Linked DNA regions of Thermocoleostomius sinensis A174. Each later gene encodes a partner of the first gene's protein in a complex. Links are inferred from orthologs where the notes say so. Each region holds a gene or a part of one and is shown on either strand. Other genes may lie near its edges.

Region 1 (9,736 bases):
CTATCAACTATCGCGCTGGCAACGGTTTACGAAATTGGACGTTCCATCAGCCACGATCGGGCTACTGTGGAATGCCATGATGAGCTTTGGCGGAGGTTGGTTTTTCGTGGCAGCCAGTGAAGCGATCAGTGTATTGAATCAGGAGTATACGTTGCCGGGGATTGGCTCTTATGTAGCGGCAGCGATCGTCGCTGAAAATTTGCCCGCCCTGGGCTGGGCACTGCTCACCATTGCGATTGTCATTGTGCTAGTGGATCAACTTTTTTGGCGGCCTCTCATTGCTTGGTCGGATAAGTTTCGCATGGAGCAAAGCGCTTCAGCAGAAGCCCCAGAATCTTGGGTATATGACCTGTTGCAAGCAGCACGGATTCCTCGGATGCTAGGCAAGGCACTCACGCCAACAAGGGAAGCGGTTAATCGAGTGTTGTCTCGGCTCACTCTCCCTAAATCCACTTTCAAGGTTGATGTGGATCAAGAACAGCGGGGCGATCGTCTTTATAACGTTATCTTGCTAATCATTATTGGTATCCTGGTTGCTTGGGCATTACACTTCATCCTAACCACAGTTGGCATAGGTGAAGTGTTCAAAACCTTTTGGCTGGGACTGCTCACGCTGTTGCGGGTGACAGTACTTCTGTTGTTCGCCACCGTAATTTGGACACCTATCGGCGTAGCAATTGGGTTTAACCCCAAACTGGCACGAACGCTGCAACCGGTGGTGCAGTTTCTCGCCTCTTTCCCTGCCAACTTCATTTTTCCCTTCGCCACTTTGTTTTTTATTCGCACCAACATCAGCATTGAGTGGGGCAGCATTTTATTGATGGCACTGGGTGCCCAATGGTACATTCTCTTTAACTCGATCGCTGGTGCACAGAGTATTCCCACTGATCTGCGCGAAATGGCAGATGATATCGGTTTAAAGGGCTGGCAACGCTGGAGAAAGCTGATTATTCCGGGCATCTTTTCCGCGTGGGTGACGGGAGGCGTTACCGCAAGTGGTGGCGCTTGGAACGCTAGCATTGTCTCGGAAATTGTTGCCTGGGGACAAACGACGCTGGTAGCTACCGGATTAGGCGCTTACATTGCGGAAGCTACAACCGTTGGCGATTGGCCCCGAATTACCCTTGGTATCGGCATGATGAGTCTATTTGTGGTGGGGTTAAACCGTTTGTTGTGGCGACGACTCTATCAACTTGCCGAAACAAAATATCATCTGTAGCGTTGGTTCTGCTTAGACCTTAGTAGTTACGATTTGTATCTAATCCATAAACTGCTCTGCGAGGTTGGATCTCTATGGCTGCCGCTCCAAATATTCTGATTACGGTGGAAAATATTCATAAGCGGTTTCCTTTACCGGATGGAAAAGGAGAGTTCACAGTTTTAAGTGATGTGAGTTTCACCGTGCGATCGGGCGAGGTCGTTGCTTTACTTGGACGCAGCGGCAGTGGCAAAAGCACACTTCTCCGGATCATGGCAGGGCTGATTCCTCCAAGCCAAGGTCAGGTTTTTAGTAACGGCAAACCCCTACGCGGCGCTAATCATGATGTGGCGATGGTGTTTCAAAGCTTTGCCTTGCTACCCTGGTTAACCGTTCAGGAAAATGTGGAATTAGGGCTAGAAGCACGAGGGGTTCAGCGAGATGAACGCCGACAGCGTGCTCTGAAAGCGATTGATATTGTGGGATTAGATGGATTTGAGAGTGCCTATCCGAAAGAGCTTTCGGGGGGTATGAAGCAGCGAGTTGGCTTTGCCCGCGCCTTTGTGTTAGAACCCCAAGTTCTCTTCATGGATGAACCCTTCAGTGCCCTCGATGTCCTGACTTCGGAAAACCTACGGGGGGAAATTGACGATCTCTGGAATGCAAAAGCCTTTCCATCTAAAAGTATTCTGATTGTCACTCACAACATTGAAGAAGCTGTATTTCTGGCCGATCGCATTGTGATCTTAGGCTCCAATCCAGGGCGTATCCGAGGTGAAGTCGTCATTGATCTGCCTCGTCCTCACGATCGCACCACTCCCCGCTTCGCTTCACTAGTTGATTATATCTATACCGTAATGACCAATCCTGAAATTGAAGTAACTGGGAAAGTTGCGACTACAACACCCGTGTTAGCTGTACCATCTCCCTATGCCAAAGCGCTACCTCATGTGCGTGTCGGGGGAATCAGCGGTTTGTTAGAACTGATTGTTGATCAGCCAGAAGGAACAGATGATATTCCTCGATTAGCAGAACGGCTTCAGCTTGCAGTCGATGATCTGTTACCGATTCTGGATGCGGCTGTTTTGCTAGGATTTGCTGAAATCTCTCAAGGAGATGTGCGACTTACAAAGGTTGGGCAAGACTTTGCCACAACCACCATTCTGCGCAGCAAAGATCTTTTTCGTCAGCAAGCCCTAACTCATGTTCCCGTTTTAAACAGCATCGTCCAGACCTTGCGAGAGAAGCGTAGCGGTTCTATGCGGGCAGATTTCTTTTTAGATTTATGGGATGAACATTTTCCCCATGAAGAAGCCGAGCGCCAGTTTGCCACAGCGGTAGACTGGGGGCGCTATGCCGAGTTGTTTGAGTACGATGCTAGTGAGGAACGATTGTACTTACCTGAAGCTAACCCGAATCTAGAAAAACCTGTTTCCCTGGGTAGGGGTGAAGACAATTAACACAAATCCTCCTTCCACCTAGTTAGAACTCTACCTAGTTGGGATGTACCGAAACAATAAGCGAGAGTTTTGAGTCCAGAAAGGAGGCGTCGGCAGATCGGCGCTTAGACAGCAGAAGGTGCAAGATAGGGTGCAACCCGATCGCGGTTCATCGCTACGGATGAACGAAGGAAAATAATGATACGAAAGGGGTACACACCTTACGGAAATTGCGAGTAAGCTTGACCTGATGTTCGGTGCAATTGTTGAAGAGTATTCCAGGTAGCGTTTTGTATCGAGGGTGAGCTGTGGATTTTCTGCGCTTGTTTCGATCGACTGAACCCACTGCTCTGTTAGGTGGGCGTTATAAAGTAATTAATCAGCTAGGGGCTGGCGGGTTTGGTCAAACCTTCCTAGCAGAGGATTTGCACTTACCAGGACATCCTCGCTGTGTGATCAAGCAGCTTAAGCCGCAGTTTAGCAGTGCTCAAGGCTTAGAGACTGCCAAGCGCTTGTTTGATACCGAGGCGAAAGTACTGTATCAACTGGGTGATCATGATCAAATTCCTCGACTGCTGGCCCACTTTGAGCACAATCAAGAATTTTACCTAGCTCAAGAACTGATTGTTGGTGCTCCGTTGTCGGAGGAGTTAATCAATGGCCAACCTTGGACAGAAGAACAGGTGGTCGCGTTGGCGAAAGACATGCTGACGGTGCTATCGTTTGTGCATCAGCAGGGGGTCATTCACCGGGACATTAAACCCCAAAACCTGATTCGTCGCAGCCGCGATGGTCGGGTGGTGCTAATCGATTTTGGAGCCGTAAAGCAAGCCAGCATTCAACTGGCTGATGCTGATGCTGGCCCCACTAAAACCATCTCGATCGGGACGCAGGGATACATGCCCAGCGAGCAGATAGCGGGTAGTCCGCGCTTTAGCAGCGATATCTACGCCGTCGGCAAAATTTGCATTCAAGCCTTAATTGGCGTTGCTCCTAGACATCTCCAGGATGATCCGCATACCGGCGAAGTCAGATGGCGTTATCTAGCTCCCCACGTCAGTTGTGAATTTGCCGAGTTTTTAGAGCAAATGGTGCGGTATGATTTCCGTGCCCGATTCTCCACGGCGATCGACGCACTGTCAGCCCTCGAACAGCTTCCGATCTATGCCAAGGCGACTCCGCTTGCACCACCTCCCACGCCAGCAGCCCTCCTCGATCCGCTACTTCAACCAACGGTGGCTTGGTCAGAGCCATCGACAGCGGTGGCTTCGGATGTAGTTGCCAGTGAAGTTGTCAAGGCCACAACGCTTTTAACCGAAACCTCTCCGCCGCAAGAGTTAATTGGTTCCCCGCTGATTAATCTCCCTGTAACAGAGCCACAGGTTGGCAGTCGATCGCCGACGGATGTGGTAGCTGGAGTGTCACCTCCTGTTCCGATCGCTCCGATTTCAGACCATCTTCCAGAACATCATGCTCGCTCTAGGTTGCAGGGGTTGGATCGAATTCGCACTCAACGCCTTCTGTTGCCACTGATGGGTATAGTGGCGATCGGGTTGCTGTTTGGCGTAGTTAAACTTTCTGCTCCTAATGCTTCATCGGCTGATCCAACGTCTGCTCCTGTAACAGCCCCAACAGATGTCTCTTCTGACAATCCAGGCGATTCAACAACTCCTCCTAATAGCCAGATTCAAGTAGCGGCCCTGCAAACCCAGGCCGATCAACTGCGCCAGAAAGAACAATTTCAGCAGGCGATCGTCCTGTACGATCAGGTCATTTCTCTCAACGCTAAGTCAGCCGAAGCCCAATGGGGACGCTGCTATAGCCTGAATCGATTGCTGAAACCTACTGAAGCATTAGCGGCTTGCAACGCGGCGTTAGCCGTTAATCCAGATTATCCGGAAGCCCTCTGGAGTAAAGGATACGCCCTTGACTTGCAGCAGAAACCTCAGGAAGCACTGCCGTTATATGAACGCGCGATCGCCCTCAAGCCCGATTTTGCCGAAGCATGGAGCAATAAAGGCACAGCGCTATTTCAATTAGGGCGATTTGAAGAAGCGCTTACGTCGTTAAACAAGGCGATCGAGCTAAATCCTAACCTAGCAGAGGCCTGGAACAACCGAGGGGCAGTATTGTGGAGCTTGCGTCGCTTTGATGAAGCCGTTGCTTCGATTGATCGCGCCATCCAAATCAAGCCGGATTATCAAGATGCTTTAAGTTTGCGTGAACAGGTGCGGCAACGGCTTGGACGGTAGCCCCCCATCGAGGTGATGGTTCTAAACCGCTCAGGCATTCACGGGCGACTTGTAATAGTTGCCCAATAGCACCGTGCCGATCGCCAGCTTGCAAACTTCCAACACCCAATATTCGCCGTGCATGAGGTTCATGCGAGTGGGAATTTCTGTAGCCGTTTCAAACAAGTTCAACGGTAATCCCAACGCGCTCATTTCAGGCGTAAGACCGTAGGTGTAGAATAGGCCGATCGACAGTAATGCTAGTGATAGCAGGACTGTCCGATGATGCTGCCAATTGGCTGTAGAGAGTTGGCGACGTAGGATCATGCCTCCCGTCAGAACCACAGCCGCACAGACTAATTCAATGCGATTAAAAACCCAAAAAATCGAATATCCGGCAGTGGCAAAATTTGCCTCGGTCATCATACCGCTGGCGTACAGTGTTGGCATTATGACGAGATCAAGAATGAGACTGCTGCTTATCCAAAATGCCAGAACCGAGATGACAACTGTTCGCCATTGGGGGCGCTGAACATCGAGATGAGAAAAGCTTGTCATAATTTTATGTATGCAAAATCGCGTCTCTATCTTTGAGCTTAGCGGCTATATCTGTCCTTGGTTGGAGATCGGCGTTAATAATTGTGTCGCGGATAGCGTTCAGATAGGTGGCTCTCTACACCCCCGGCTGTGGTCCCCTCACTAAGGGAGACCATAAGACTGCAAGCAGCTCCAGCACGAGGATCATACTTCTGTTCAGCAACGCCGCAGATAAAACGAAGAAGGGCAAGTTCTGCTCACCCTTCTAAATGAATCTATTGAAAAACGCATGAAAGGCGCATAGGCCATGAAGAGTCCGTTGCTGAATTCCAGTATGATTGACGGATCTTGACTATCAGGGCGTTTCACAAAACACCCAAGATTCATTCAATCAGCAACGCCACAAAGAACACAAAGAAAAGTTGTAGAGTGTGCAGGTCGGGTCGAAACCTCCCTATCTTTTCTAGCGAAAGGCTGGTTGATGACGAATTAAGCTGAGAAACTCATCGCGAGTTCTGAGATCTTCCTGGAAAACCCCAATCATGGCACTAGTAACCGTCCACGAGCCAGGCTTTTGCACCCCACGCATGACCATACACATGTGAGTGGCTTCAATCACAACTGCTACCCCTTGCGGATCAAGAATCTCCTGAATTGCTTCAGCAATCTGGCGAGTTAGGCGCTCTTGCACTTGCAGGCGACGGGCATACATTTCCACAATTCGAGCCAATTTGCTTAGACCCACTACCTTCTGGTTGGGAATATAAGCAACGTGCGCTTTGCCCATAAACGGCAGCATGTGATGTTCGCACAAACTGAACACATCAATATCGCGCACCAACACCATCTCGTTGTGTCCTTCATCAAAGATGGCTCCATTCACCAACTCGTCTAGCGATTGATTGTAGCCACTGGTCAAAAAGCGCATTGCTTCTGCGACTCGCTTTGGGGTTTTCAGCAACCCTTCCCGTTCTGGATCTTCTCCCAGGGCTGCCAGCATGGTGTGAACCGAGTCTGTTAGTTGTTGAAATGCCTCGGCTGGGGGATGCTGCGGTTTTGATTGGCGACCGTGCGATGTGCTGCGATCGGGTCGAGTATTGACCCGTTGAGGCAAAGTTGGCTCTGCGGTGACATCTTTGGTAAGAGAAGAATTTGCCGTGAAGGAGTTTGCGCCGTTAGAAGCGTTGGAAGAAGCAATAGTCATAGTTAACCTAGATAAACCTTCAATGATGAGAATCCAAACGTTAAAACTCAACGAATTAAATTGCTCCAGCCCGAGGCATCACAATCAACTCGTCAATAACTGCCTGCGGCGGAAGCAGCACAGTATGAAGGATGGACTGAGCAACCACATCGGGTGTCAGCATTTGAGACCGATCGAACTCTTCTGGAATGGTGTCCCAAATGGGAGTATTAACTGCCCCTGGCGTAATCACAGCCACACGAATGCCGTAGGCCCGCTCTTCAGCGGCTAAAACTTTAGACAACGAGGCAATTCCTGCTTTGCTGACACTGTATGCCCCCCAGCCCGCAAAGGTATGGTGAGCCGCGATCGACGACACATTGACAATAGTGCCCCGTTGCCGCTCCCGCATTCCTGGCAGTACCGCCTGAATACACTGAAAAACACTGGTGAGATTAAGGTCAATCACCCGTTGCCAGTCTGACAACGAAGTAGAGAGCACCTCGCCCGTTTGAGCAATACCAGCATTGTTCACCAAAATGTCGATCGGCAGTTCAGCCGCAATCTGACTAATAGCGGCGTTGACCTGATCCACCACTGCCAAATCCAATGGATAGGTCTTGACGGTAACGCCAGTCTGCGCCACTGTAGCAGCAACTTCGTCTAGCTTAGCTGGAGAACGACTGACCAGTGCCAAATCAATTCCCGCCTCTGCAAACGCTTGAGCCGTTGCCCGACCAATTCCACTGCCTGCTCCTGTAATGAGCGCACATCCAATTGAAGAACCCATGCAATTTTCCGACTACCAACATTGACTAAAGATCCAAAGGATTCGCCTTAAAGTTGTGCCTCAGTTGTCTAAGGCACAATTGCAGTTCTGCCAAACTATGTCCAGAACTCAATTTCAATAAATAAACAAGCTATATAAAAACTTTTTGAGCAAACGCCCCCGCTCTCTTCAAGCTCGTTGAGCCAAGGCTGCATTGAGAACCAGCTAATAGACGTAACCAGCGGGTGGCTGTTACGGAGAAACAGTAAGTAGGGATCAAAGCAAAACCCTCAAAAATTACGTTAACCTGCGATGTGTTAACAATTGTTTCTGTTCACATTATAGCACTGGCGCTCCGAACACTAGACAATGACAACCGAATCTCTATCAATCAATCTTTGTCTATTTATCTATTTGATTGAATAGAAGCAACTTGGCTAACAACTTCAGATAACAAAGGATTTAGGTATTAGTAGATAACCGGTCGAATCAATAATCAAATTAATGATGGCTATCAGTAGATTGCATAGCAAGTGTTCCCAGTCAAGCCGGAACCTCAACAAACATACCGATCTTACGAAATTTTTGATACCGTAATGCGCGACGCTGATGATTCGACATGGCGCAAAGTTCGTCGAGATAGTCTAACAACGTTCGTTTTAAAGTAGATGCCGTTTCCAACGGATCAGAATGTGCCCCTCCAACGGGTTCGGGTAAAACCTGGTCAACAATGCCCAACTCGACCAAGTCAGGTGCGGTAATCTTCAAGGCTTCTGCGGCTTGGGGAGCGTTACTAGCATCGCGCCAAAGAATCGCTGCACATGCTTCTGGGGGGGCTACACAATAGATAGAGTGTTCAAACATCAGCAATCGATCGCCCACGCCAATCCCGAGTGCCCCACCCGATCCACCTTCTCCAATCACCGTGCAAATGATGGGTACTTCCAAGCGAAACATTTCTCGCAAGTTGTAGGCGATCGCCTCTCCTTGTCCTAAGCGTTCAGCCTCTGCCCGAGGATCAGCGGCGGGCGTATCGATGAAGGTGAGAATGGGCATTCCAAAGCGATTTGCATGGTTCATTAATCGAATTGCCTTGCGATACCCCCCCGGCGAAGCCATCCCAAAGTTACGAGCAATATTATCTTTGGTATCGCGCCCCTTCTGGTGTCCCAGCATCACCACAGGCCGCCCTCCCAATCGCGCCACGCCACCTACAATTGCTGGATCATCAGTGCCTGTGCTGCGATCGCCGTGCATTTCAATCCACTCATCGGTCATCGCTTGAATGTAATCAAGCGTACTAGGGCGGCGAGGATGACGAGCGACTTGCAGCCGTTGAAACGGAGTTAAGCTGCCAAAAATTTCCTGTCGCAACTGAACAGCCCTTGCCTCTAACTGCCGAATTTGGTCAGATACATCGACCTCATTTTCTTCTGCAAGTTCCCGAATTTGGGCTATGCGGGCATCTAGCTCGGCTAATGGTTTTTCAAAATCTAATAGGATTGTTCGGCGTTCAGGAGTGGCCATAGGATATAAGCAGCTAAAAATACTAAATTCAATGAAGATTTTAAGGAGGTGAAAAGGACGGTTGCCTGCTCACCGGTTGAGCCGTAAAGAAGCAGTAAAACTGTGACAACTCGGCCCAACGTGCAAATAGTTTCACCATACCACTGACCAAGGCATAGATTTTATAGGGTTTTCCGACCCTTGAAGTAGGGTTGGAGCACCTCTGGAATCTGTACCGTTCCATCGGGTTGTTGATAGTTTTCCAAAATAGCCGCCATGGTGCGCCCTACTGCTAGCCCGGAGCCATTCAACGTGTGCACAAATTGTGTTCCTTTCTTCCCCGCTTCCTTAAACCGAATATTCCCTCGTCTTGCTTGAAAATCGCGACAGTTAGAACAACTGGAAATTTCGCGATATTTACCTGACGACGGCAGCCACACCTCTAAGTCATACGTTTTGGTGGAAGCAAAGCCCAAATCGCCGGTACACAGTTCAATGACTCGATAGGGCAATTTTAGGGCTTGTAGAATAGCTTCAGCATCTTGCAGTAAGGTTTGATGCTCGGCTTCAGAGGTGTCGGGGTGCACAAACTTATATAGCTCGACCTTATTAAATTGGTGCAGCCGAATCAGCCCCCGGGTATCGCGTCCATAGCTACCGGCCTCTCGTCGAAAGCAGGGCGTGTAGGCACAGTAGTGTTTGGGTAATTCTTCGGCCGATAGAATTTCGTCGCGATGCAGGCTAGTAATCGGAACTTCGGCGGTTGGGGTTAGCCACAGATCGTCTCGATCGCACTTAAAGCTTTCTTCGGCAAACTTGGGTAATTGACCAGACGCCGTTAGCGAGGCGGTGTTCACCAAAAACGGTGGCAGG
Region 2 (9,820 bases), 1.9 Mb from region 1 along the record:
AAAGCACCAGACCATTTGGATGTGAATCAAATTCACCAACACTTACTAGAGATGGCGGGCGTGGTGCGGGTGGAACAGTTGCGGGTTTGGTCGATCGCCCTCGGTCAAATTGCCCTCTCTGCCCAACTTACCGTCACCCTAGCGCCAGTAGAGGCCCGCGATCGGTTACTGGTGCAATTGCGAACTTCTTTAGAGCAAGAATTTGGCATTCAAGAGGTGTTTCTGCAAATGTCTGCTCCTGTGCTGCCGCCGATGATTAACCTCAACCAGCCGGAGAATTTAAATGCTGTTTTAACGGCCTTCGATGCCAGTTTAGGAGGGGCTGAGCGTTGAAGTAGGAGGCGATGAAAGCTGGGTGAATGAATCGATAAGTGAGAAGGAGGCTAAGATTAAAGTCTTATTGAAAGTCTTCAAGTCTGAGTTTATCTAACGCGAAAGGCTCCAATCATGGCTTGGGCATCTGGACAGAAACTACAAGAGGGTAAGTATCGCATCGAGTCCGTTTTAGGGGTGGGCGGCTTCGGTATCACCTATCTGGCTAGAGATAATCTGGGCAACCTGGTTGTGATCAAAACTCTCAACGACACTGCTCTACAAGATCCGCGCTTCAAGCAATTTCAACAGGATTTTGTCAATGAGGCGGTACGGTTGGCCAAATGTGCTCATCCGCACATTGTTCAGGTTCACCGAGTGTTCGAGGAATCGGGGCTATGGTGCATGGTGATGGACTATATTGCAGGCGAAGATTTGTCCAGCCGCGTTAAACAGCGGGGCATTTTGTCAGAAGCGGAAGCACTGCATTATGTCCGGCAAATTGGAGACGCCTTGTCGTTGGTGCACCAGCAGGGCTTGCTGCACCGGGACGTAAAACCAGAGAATATTATGCTGCGTGCCGGACGCGCCGAAGCGGTGCTCCTAGATTTAGGTATTGCTCGCGAATTTACGCCGAATTCAACCCAAGTGCACACAGCTATTTTGTCCAATGGCTATGCTCCGATCGAACAATATGAAGCCCAGGCTCGACGCGGAGCCTACTCGGATGTTTACGGGCTAGCCGCTACGCTTTACTTTATGCTTACGGGTGAGATTCCCAAAGATGCTCAAATTCGGGCCTATAACCTGCTGCGCTATCACAGCGATCCGCTTGATCCACCCCAACAGTTGAATGCCAGCATCAGCGATCGCACCAATCAGGCAATTTTGCAGGGGATGGCTGTTGAAGCCCACGATCGCCCCCAATCGGTGACCGCGTGGTTAGAAATGTTGCCAACAATTGGCTTTTCTGCTAGCGCTCCTCGCATTTTCATTCAGCCCAATGCTTCTGTAACCCCCCAAGTTCCGCCCTTTACGGCGTCGGCATCGGCTCCTACCCGTCCGGAGGTTGCCCCCCGCTCGAACTTTGCGACTGTTGCTGTCCAAGCTCCACCAGTCGTCACGCCATCTCAACCAGCCACTCTAAATCGATCGCCCATTCCCCGCTTTGTCATAGCAGCAAGTGTGATTACCGCTAGCGTTTTGGTCGGCTCGGCGGCAGCGATTTGGTATGTGCAGCAACAAGCCCGATCGGATTTAGCGAGCGTGGCCCAACTGCGAGATGAGCGGCAGTATGAGGAATGTTTGAATCGGGCGGCGGCTGTGAAACGTGCTCAGCCTACCTATGAGGAGGCGCAAGTTCTGCTCAATCAGTGTGCTGAAGGGATTTTGACCCAAGCGAATCAACTTGCTGCCAATGGTCAATTACCAGAAGCCCTTCAAGCCGTGGCAAAAATTCCCCCGGACACGACCGCTGGACAAACCGCCCAAGATTTAATGCAGCAATGGTCTGATCAGTTGTTACAGCAAGCCACTCGGTTATATCAAAACGACGGCAAACTTACTGAGGCGATCAATCTCGTTCGTGCTATCCCCACTACCACTGCCGCAGGAGCACAAGCCGAAGACACGATCCAGCGCTGGCAAGCAGAATGGAAAACCAATGAGTCAACGTTACAAGCGGCTACAGACGCCCTAGAAGCTAGAGATTGGTATGCTGCCAAAGAGAAGGCTGCCACTCTGACTACACCCTACTGGATAGAGCAAGGAGAAGACATTACGGCTGAGGCCGATGCAGAAATTGCCGCGATGGAAGCCGAACGTCAACGTCAAGAAGCAGCACAAGAAGCAGAGCAACAAGATCCAGATGCTGTGTTTCTTCAAGCCTATGAGCAGTGTTTAGCCACGGGTGGGCAAGACTGTCAGCAATTTGAACAACTCTGTCGCGAGCGAGGCGGTGTGTTTGTTGCAGATGCTACTTATCTTGATTGCCGCCCAGGAGTCGAGTCGAATAAATCGCCTAAGTCGCCGCCGGACACTCAAAGCCCTCCTGATACTCCGGAAGAAGTTGCACCACCTGATAACTCGCGGCGTCCACGTCAGTTGATTATTCCAGGCGATCGATGAATGATTGCGGAAGTGCATTCCGCGATACATTGCCGGCTGTGTAAGAAAGTTAATGTCTTACACCAGTTGCGTTTAGAAGTAATGAGGTGGGGCGAGGGAGTCGGGAATCGGGAATGAATGGCGATCGGTCTGATCGCACCCAATGTTTAACTTTAATCCCCAAAAATTCCCGTTTGAAGTGCAACTTGGTCTCATATCTAATCAAGTGGCTCGCGGTCGCGCTTAACTTTGCACAACAGGTTGGTTGCCTTCTGTTGGCTTGGTGTGACTGTTGGGCAAAGTTTTTTGTGTCCAGGAGTGCTAATGAATCGACGCACACTATTAAAATTTGTCGGCAGGGCAGGCGGAGCGGCAGCGGTTTTGACGACGATGAATGCGATGGGGTTGCTGCATACTCAAGCCACGGCTAATACGCGCCCTAACTTGATCTCGCAGTCGGGGGACGGAACTCGCGTTGTCATTTTGGGGGCTGGTATTGCCGGATTGACTGCCGCGTATGAATTGTCTAAGGCTGGTTATGACTGCACGGTTTTGGAGGCTCGCGATCGGGCGGGTGGCCGCAATTGGACGATACGCGGTGGCGATGTCATCCGCGAAACTGATACTCAGCAAACTTGTCCGTTTGAGGCAGACCCCCACCTCTACTTCAATACGGGCCCCGCACGCTTGCCCCATCATCACACCAATATTCTCGGCTATTGCAAGGAGTTGGGCGTGCCGCTAGAGGTGATTGTCAACGATAATCGCGCTGCCTATTTCCAAGACGATGCAGCCTTTGGCGGACAACCCATGCTAAATCGGCGTATCTTAAACGACAGTCGGGGCTATATAGCGGAATTACTAGCTAAAGCCATCCACAACCATGCTTTAGAGAATGATTTGACTGTAGAAGACAAAGAGCGAATTCTGGAGTTTGTCAGCCGCTTTGGCGATCTCGATGCCGATTATCTTTATAAAGGCTCTGGACGGGCAGGTTACACAACTCCACCCGGAGCCGCGATGGTGTCTGGCAGCAAATATGACCCGATTGATCTGAGTGAACTGCTCAACTCTGACTTTTGGCGCTTCAAGCTCAACTTTGCCGAAGGGTTCAACCAAGCTGCCACTATGCTGCAACCAATTGGCGGCATGGATCAGATCGTTAAAGCCTTTGAGCGACAGGTCGGACACTTGATTCAATTCAACACGGAAGTGACGCAGATTCGCAAACTTGGCAACGGCGTTCGCATTGTCTACACCGATCGCAGCAACGGGGCAGAGTCTGCGGTGGAAGCCGATTTCGTCATTTGCACTCTTCCCCTTTCGGTGTTGGCGGGCATTGATGCCGACTTTTCGACCGACTATAAAGCTGCGATCGATAGGGCATCTAAAGGGTACATCAATGCCGTCAAACACGCTTTTCAAGCCGATCGACGCTTTTGGGAAGAAGACCATCAAATTTACGGCGGCATTTCCTGGACCACTCGTGACATTACCCAAATTTGGTATCCCGCCAACGGGTTTCACGGTGCCAAAGGTGTGATTGTAGGAGCCTACATTTGGGACAACGAAATCGCGGCTCGCGTGGATACCCTACCGCCAGAAGAACGGTTGGTGAAGGCGATCGAGGACGGCTCTACTATTCACCCCAATTACCGTGATGAAGTTGCTCCGGCCCAAGGATGCAGTGTAGCGTGGGGCAAAATTCCCTATAGTCAAGGCGGCTGGATGGAATGGGACGAGGCGACTCGTGCGGATGTCTATCCCATTCTCAATCAACCGGATGGCCCCATATATTTGGCAGGTGAACACCTCAGCTACCTCACAGGATGGCAAGAAGGAGCGGTGTTGTCGGCCCATGAAGCCGTGCGAGGACTTGCCGCTCAGATACAGTCCAGACAAGCAAGTTGAACGGATCAAGTAACTTATCAAGTAATGAACGATGATTAAAATCTGGAAAAATCTGGCGTTCTTTGTCCTACTGGCGATCGGTCTTGCCCTAACGTTGACTGTGTTCGCGCCGTCGTCGCTAGCGCAAGCTCAAACCGTGATTCGTCATGCGATTCCCAATTCCACCTTCCCAATTGCCCTTGCCACCGAGGTTCCAGCCACCATGACAACCGTGTATCTCAGTGGACAAGTGCCGTCGGTAGTTGATGAAAATGCTGACCCCAATTCGATCGCCGCTTTTGGCGATACCAAAACTCAAACAATGACAGTCCTAGAAAAAATCGACGAAATCTTGACCAGTCTGGATCTGACCATGAGCGATGTTGTCAAAATGCAGGTATTTTTGGTAGGCGACCCCTCCCTCGATGGACAGATGGATTTTGCCGGTTTTATGGAAGGCTACACGCAATATTTCGGCACGGACGCTCAGCCCAACTTACCCGCCCGAGCGACAATGCAAGTAGCCAGACTAGTCAATCCGGGCTGGCTAGTAGAAATTGAAGTAACGGCTGTGCGCATGTAGACGCAAAGCGAATGTAGCAGGGGCGATCGGGAGATTGCCCTCGACTAGGCATCGGGCACTGGTTTCAGCGGCAGGGAATCGGGCACGTGCACAAAGTGAGACGTTCCATCAGAATCAGTAGCCGCAGGAGAATGGGGCTGATGCAAACGAATAAGTTGCGCCAAGGTTTTCTTCAACTGAGTACGCGGCACAATCATATCCACAAAACCGTGCGCTAATAAATATTCTGAAGTTTGAAAATCATCGGGCAGCTTTTCGCGCAACGTCTGCTCTACAACTCGGCGCCCTGCAAACCCGATTGTTGCCTTCGGTTCCGCCACAATTATATCTCCCAGCATGGCAAAGCTCGCCGTCACCCCGCCCGTTGTAGGATGCGTCAGCACTGGAACGTAGAGCAATCCCGCTTCTCGATGCATCTCTAGTGCGCCTGAAATTTTAGCCATCTGCATCAGGCTCAGCATTCCTTCCTGCATTCTGGCTCCACCGGAGGCACAAACAATGACTACAGGTCGTTGCTCATGGGTCGATCGCTCAATCAGGCGGGTCAGCTTCTCACCCACCACCGATCCCATACTGCCCCCCATAAAGCGAAAATCCATTACACCCAACCCAACCCGCGATCCTTCAATTAACCCCAACCCGGTTTGCACAGCGTCTGTTAAAGAGGTTTTCTCCTGAGCTTCACGCAACCGATCACCATAGGATTTGCGATCGCGAAATTTCAACGGATCGACCGGACGCAGATCTACATCGATCGGTGTCCAAGTACCAGGATCGATCAGTTGTTGAATGCGCTCCTCGGCGTAAATGCGCAGATGATGACCACATTCTAAACAGACCATCTGATTCGATCGCAAATCTTTGGTATAAGTGAGAACGCTGCATTTTGGGCATTTTGTCCACAAGCCATCGGCAATTTCGCGCTCTTGCCTTTCTTTACTAATGGGTTCTGCTTTTCGACGATTAGCAAACCAGTCAAATAGGGACATAACAGCAACTAAGAAGAACGAAGAAAGGGATTGGGAATTAGGGGTAAAAATTCAAGAAGACCATCCGTTAAGCTTCTAAGCGTCGCGATCGAGCATGGTGTATGAGCTAATGCTAATTAGCTATCGGCTATTAGGCCGATCTTATCAGAGCAACGGCCCCTCTAAGAAAAGGCAGTTCGACAATCATAGCGCAGCTACATCACGATGCTCGAAGCAGCGAAAAGATTGTGGTAGAGGTGAAAAGCTTTGTCGGGCGATTGCTTAATATATGATTTCCAGCAAGCTTTGGGTCAGTACCCTCTTTATCATCGCCTGATCGAGTTAACGGAGCGGGAGTATCGAGTCTATTTGCCCTTCTTTACCACTGCTCACGAGTAGTATATGTTAGCCATTTCTGATTCTAATGCCAATCATTCCAACTGGGCAGAAGTCCGAATTCATTTCTCGTCACCACCAAAGCAGCCAAGGTTTGCTGTGTAGCAGACCTCGGCTGTGAATAAGAACCTGGCATCGAGCTATTTTGGCAGGACGCAGCCGTCCAACTATCTTCGCCGCAGGTGCGTTTCACTCCTCAGTTCGGGATGGATGAGGGTGGGTCCACACCGCCATAGACACCAGGAATGGGCGTTGTGCTCAATCACAACCCAGAAGGCTGCATAGCAAGGCAGATAGCATGACCACAGTAACCTATCGACGTTAAGGTCAAGCCCTCGGTCTGTTAGTATTCCTCGACTTCATACATTACTGCACTTCCATCTAGAACCTATCAACGGGTGTTCTCCCCGTGACCTTACTGGCTTGTGCCATGAGAGCACTCATCTTGAGGTGGGCTTCCCACTTAGATGCTTTCAGCGGTTATCCACTCCGCACTTGGCTACCCTGCGTCTACCGTTGGCACGATAACAGGTACACCAGCGGTGCGTTCCTCCCGGTCCTCTCGTACTAAGGAGGACTCCTCTCAATGCTCTTGCGCCTGCACCGGATATGGACCGAACTGTCTCACGACGTTCTGAACCCAGCTCACGTACCGCTTTAATGGGCGAACAGCCCAACCCTTGGGACGTACTACCGCCCCAGGTTGCGATGAGCCGACATCGAGGTGCCAAACCTCCGCGTCGATGTGAACTCTTGGCGGAGATCAGCCTGTTATCCCTAGAGTAACTTTTATCCGTTGAGCGACGGCCCTTCCACTCAGTGCCGTCGGATCACTAAGGCCGACTTTCGTCCCTGTTCGAGTTGTCACTCTCACAGTCAAGCTCCCTTATGCCTTTGCACTCTCAGGCTGATTTCCAACCAGCCGGAGGGAACCTTTGCGCGCCTCCGTTACCATTTAGGAGGCGACCGCCCCAGTCAAACTGCCCACCTGATACTGTTCCCTTCCCGGATCACGGGTAAGGGTTAGAATTCTAGCTCTGCCAGAGTGGTATCTCACCGTTGGCTCCACACCTCCCACAAGAGATGCTTCTGCGCCTCCCACCTATCCTGCGCAAGCAAAGCCCGAACCCAATACCAGGCTACAGTAAAGCTTCATAGGGTCTTTCTGTCCAGGTGCAGGTAGTCCGTATCTTCACAGACACTCCTATTTCGCCGAGCCTCTCTCCGAGACAGCGCCCAGATCGTTACGCCTTTCGTGCGGGTCGGAACTTACCCGACAAGGAATTTCGCTACCTTAGGACCGTTATAGTTACGGCCGCCGTTCACCGGGGCTTCAGTCGCCAGCTTCAGCTTGCGCCTGACCGACTTCCTTAACCTTCCGGCACTGGGCAGGCGTCAGCCCCCATACTTCGTCTTGCGACTTCGCGGAGACCTGTGTTTTTGGTAAACAGTCGCCTGGGCCTCTTCACTGCGACCACCTCGCGGTGGCACCCCTTCTCCCGAAGTTACGGGGCCATTTTGCCGAGTTCCTTAGAGAGAGTTATCTCGCGCCCCTGAGTATTCTCAACCATCCTACCTGTGTCGGTTTCGGGTACGGGCAATTTGACGTTAACGTGGTTCGAGCTTTTCTTGGAAGCCTGACATCACACACTTCGGGGACGTATCCCCTCGGTCTCACGCCTCAGCTCGGAGCGTTTTCGCCGCTCCTCATCGCCTCGCACGCTTGCACCAGTAACCATCTTCTGGCTGTGCTAGCCTTCTCCGTCCCTCGGCACAACGTCAAATCGGTATCGGAATGTTGACCGATTGTCCATCGACTACGGCTTTCGCCCTCGCCTTAGGTCCCGACTAACCCTCCGCGGACGAGCCTTCCGGAGGAACCCTTAGGATTTCGGGGCATTGGATTCTCACCAATGTTTTCGCTACTCAAGCCGACATTCTCACTTCTGCTTCGTCCACACCTGCTTCCGCTGATGCTTCGCACTACTACAGAACGCTCCCCTACCGATTAACTTACGCTAATCCCACAGCTTCGGTACGTCATTTAGTCCCATTCATTTTCGGCGCAGGAGCGCTTGACCAGTGAGCTATTACGCACTCTTTTAAGGGTGGCTGCTTCTAGGCAAACCTCCTGGTTGTCTGGGCACTCCCACCTCCTTTGCCACTGAATGACGATTTGGGGACCTTAGCTGGTGGTCTGGGCTGTTTCCCTCTTGACGATGAAGCTTATCCCCCACCGTCTCACTGGTTGTGTGTCCACTGGGTATTCAGAGTTTGACTCGATTTGGTACCGCTCTCGCAGCCCGCACCGAATCAGTGCTTTACCCCCCAGCTATAGTCACAACCGCTGCGCCTCAACACATTTCGGGGAGAACCAGCTAGCTCCGGGTTCGATTGGCATTTCACCCCTAACCACAGGTCATCCGCCGATTTTTCAACATCGGTCGGTTCGGACCTCCACTTGGCTTTACCCAAGCTTCATCCTGCCCATGGTTAGATCACCCGGGTTCGGGTCTATAAACAGTGACGCTCGCCCTCTTCAGACTCGCTTTCGCTTTGACTTCGACATATTCGTCTTAATCTGCCACTGCCTATAAGTCGCCGGCTCATTCTTCAACAGGCACACCGTCACCCGTTTAATCGGGCTTCGATTGCTTGTAAGCTGATGGTTTCATGTTCTATTTCACTCCCCTCCCGGGGTTCTTTTCACCGTTCCCTCGCGGTACTGGTTCACTATCGGTCACACAGGAGTATTTAGCCTTACGAGGTGGTCCTCGCAGATTCACCCGGAATTCCACGTGCTCCGGGCTACTCGGGATGCAGCTAGATGCGTTAAGTTTTCGACTACAGGACTTTTACCTCCTCTGGTGCACCTTTCAAGTGCTTCGTCTAACCGCTCGCGCTCTTGTTGCTGTCCCACAACCCCGACAGTTAAAACCATCGGTTTAGGCTGTTCCCGCTTCGCTCGCCGCTACTAAGGGAATCGCGTTTGCTTTCTCTTCCTCGGGCTACTAAGATGTTTCAATTCGCCCGGTTCGCTCGTGTCATCCTATGTATTCAGATGACCGTTTACTAGGGTTGCCCCATTCGGAAACCGCCGGATCACTGCTTGCTTCCAACTCCCCGGCGCATATCGTCGGTAACCACGTCCTTCTTCGCCTCTGTGTGCCTAGGTATCCACCATCAGCCCTTTCTAGCTTGACCATGTCAACATTGGTATCTGTTGTTGCTACCTGACTATTTCTTGCTATGCAGTTTTCTAGGTCCTGGCTGGATAGCATCCAGCAGTCTCTCTTGCGCGCTTCCCTCAAGCCTCAAGACCAGGTGCTGAATGTCTCCTAATAACTACTCAATAACTACTCACCTTGGGCGGTAATCCCAGTGGAGGTTAGCGGACTCGAACCGCTGACATCCTGCTTGCAAAGCAGGCGCTCTACCAACTGAGCTAAACCCCCATGTCGAAGATTGAATCCGGAAGATTCAAAACCAAAGAAAATCAGGCTCTCTTCTGTTTCCCTTCTTCCCTCTTCCCTCTTGCCAAGGTGGGCCATCCTGGACTCGAACC

The links.
Region 2: the proteins of OXH18_RS07695 (region 1) and accD are in contact, whole or in part, in a solved structure (PDB 8UXZ), measured with the Escherichia coli proteins. The link is inferred for Thermocoleostomius sinensis A174 from one-to-one orthologs.

What each region holds. Positions count from the first base shown.
Region 1 is NZ_CP113797.1:1,763,100-1,772,835, forward strand. What follows is about bases 6,893-9,736. They hold OXH18_RS07695 (acetyl-CoA carboxylase carboxyltransferase subunit alpha), read right to left. Parts: upstream 8,885-9,736; coding sequence 7,901-8,884; downstream 6,893-7,900. Other genes in these bases: OXH18_RS07690 (SDR family oxidoreductase), read right to left, coding at 6,893-7,378; serS (serine--tRNA ligase), read right to left, coding at 9,046-9,736. Also shown: OXH18_RS07665 (ABC transporter permease), read left to right, coding at 1-1,219; OXH18_RS07670 (ABC transporter ATP-binding protein), read left to right, coding at 1,294-2,658; OXH18_RS07675 (protein kinase domain-containing protein), read left to right, coding at 2,946-4,889; OXH18_RS07680 (DUF4149 domain-containing protein), read right to left, coding at 4,920-5,426; GTP cyclohydrolase I FolE, read right to left, coding at 5,869-6,609; more of OXH18_RS07690, read right to left, coding at 6,665-6,892. UniProt on the Escherichia coli protein: Component of the acetyl coenzyme A carboxylase (ACC) complex. First, biotin carboxylase catalyzes the carboxylation of biotin on its carrier protein (BCCP) and then the CO(2) group is transferred by the carboxyltransferase to acetyl-CoA to form malonyl-CoA.
Region 2 is NZ_CP113797.1:3,687,369-3,697,188, reverse strand. Bases 3,909-6,836 are described here. They hold accD (acetyl-CoA carboxylase, carboxyltransferase subunit beta), read right to left. Parts: upstream 5,881-6,836; coding sequence 4,936-5,880; downstream 3,909-4,935. Other genes in these bases: OXH18_RS25365 (element excision factor XisH family protein), read left to right, coding at 6,127-6,258; OXH18_RS15965 (RidA family protein), read left to right, coding at 4,361-4,891; OXH18_RS15970 (flavin monoamine oxidase family protein), read left to right, coding at 3,909-4,329. Outside these bases: OXH18_RS15980 (cation diffusion facilitator family transporter), read left to right, coding at 1-333; OXH18_RS15975 (serine/threonine protein kinase), read left to right, coding at 448-2,439; more of OXH18_RS15970, read left to right, coding at 2,743-3,908.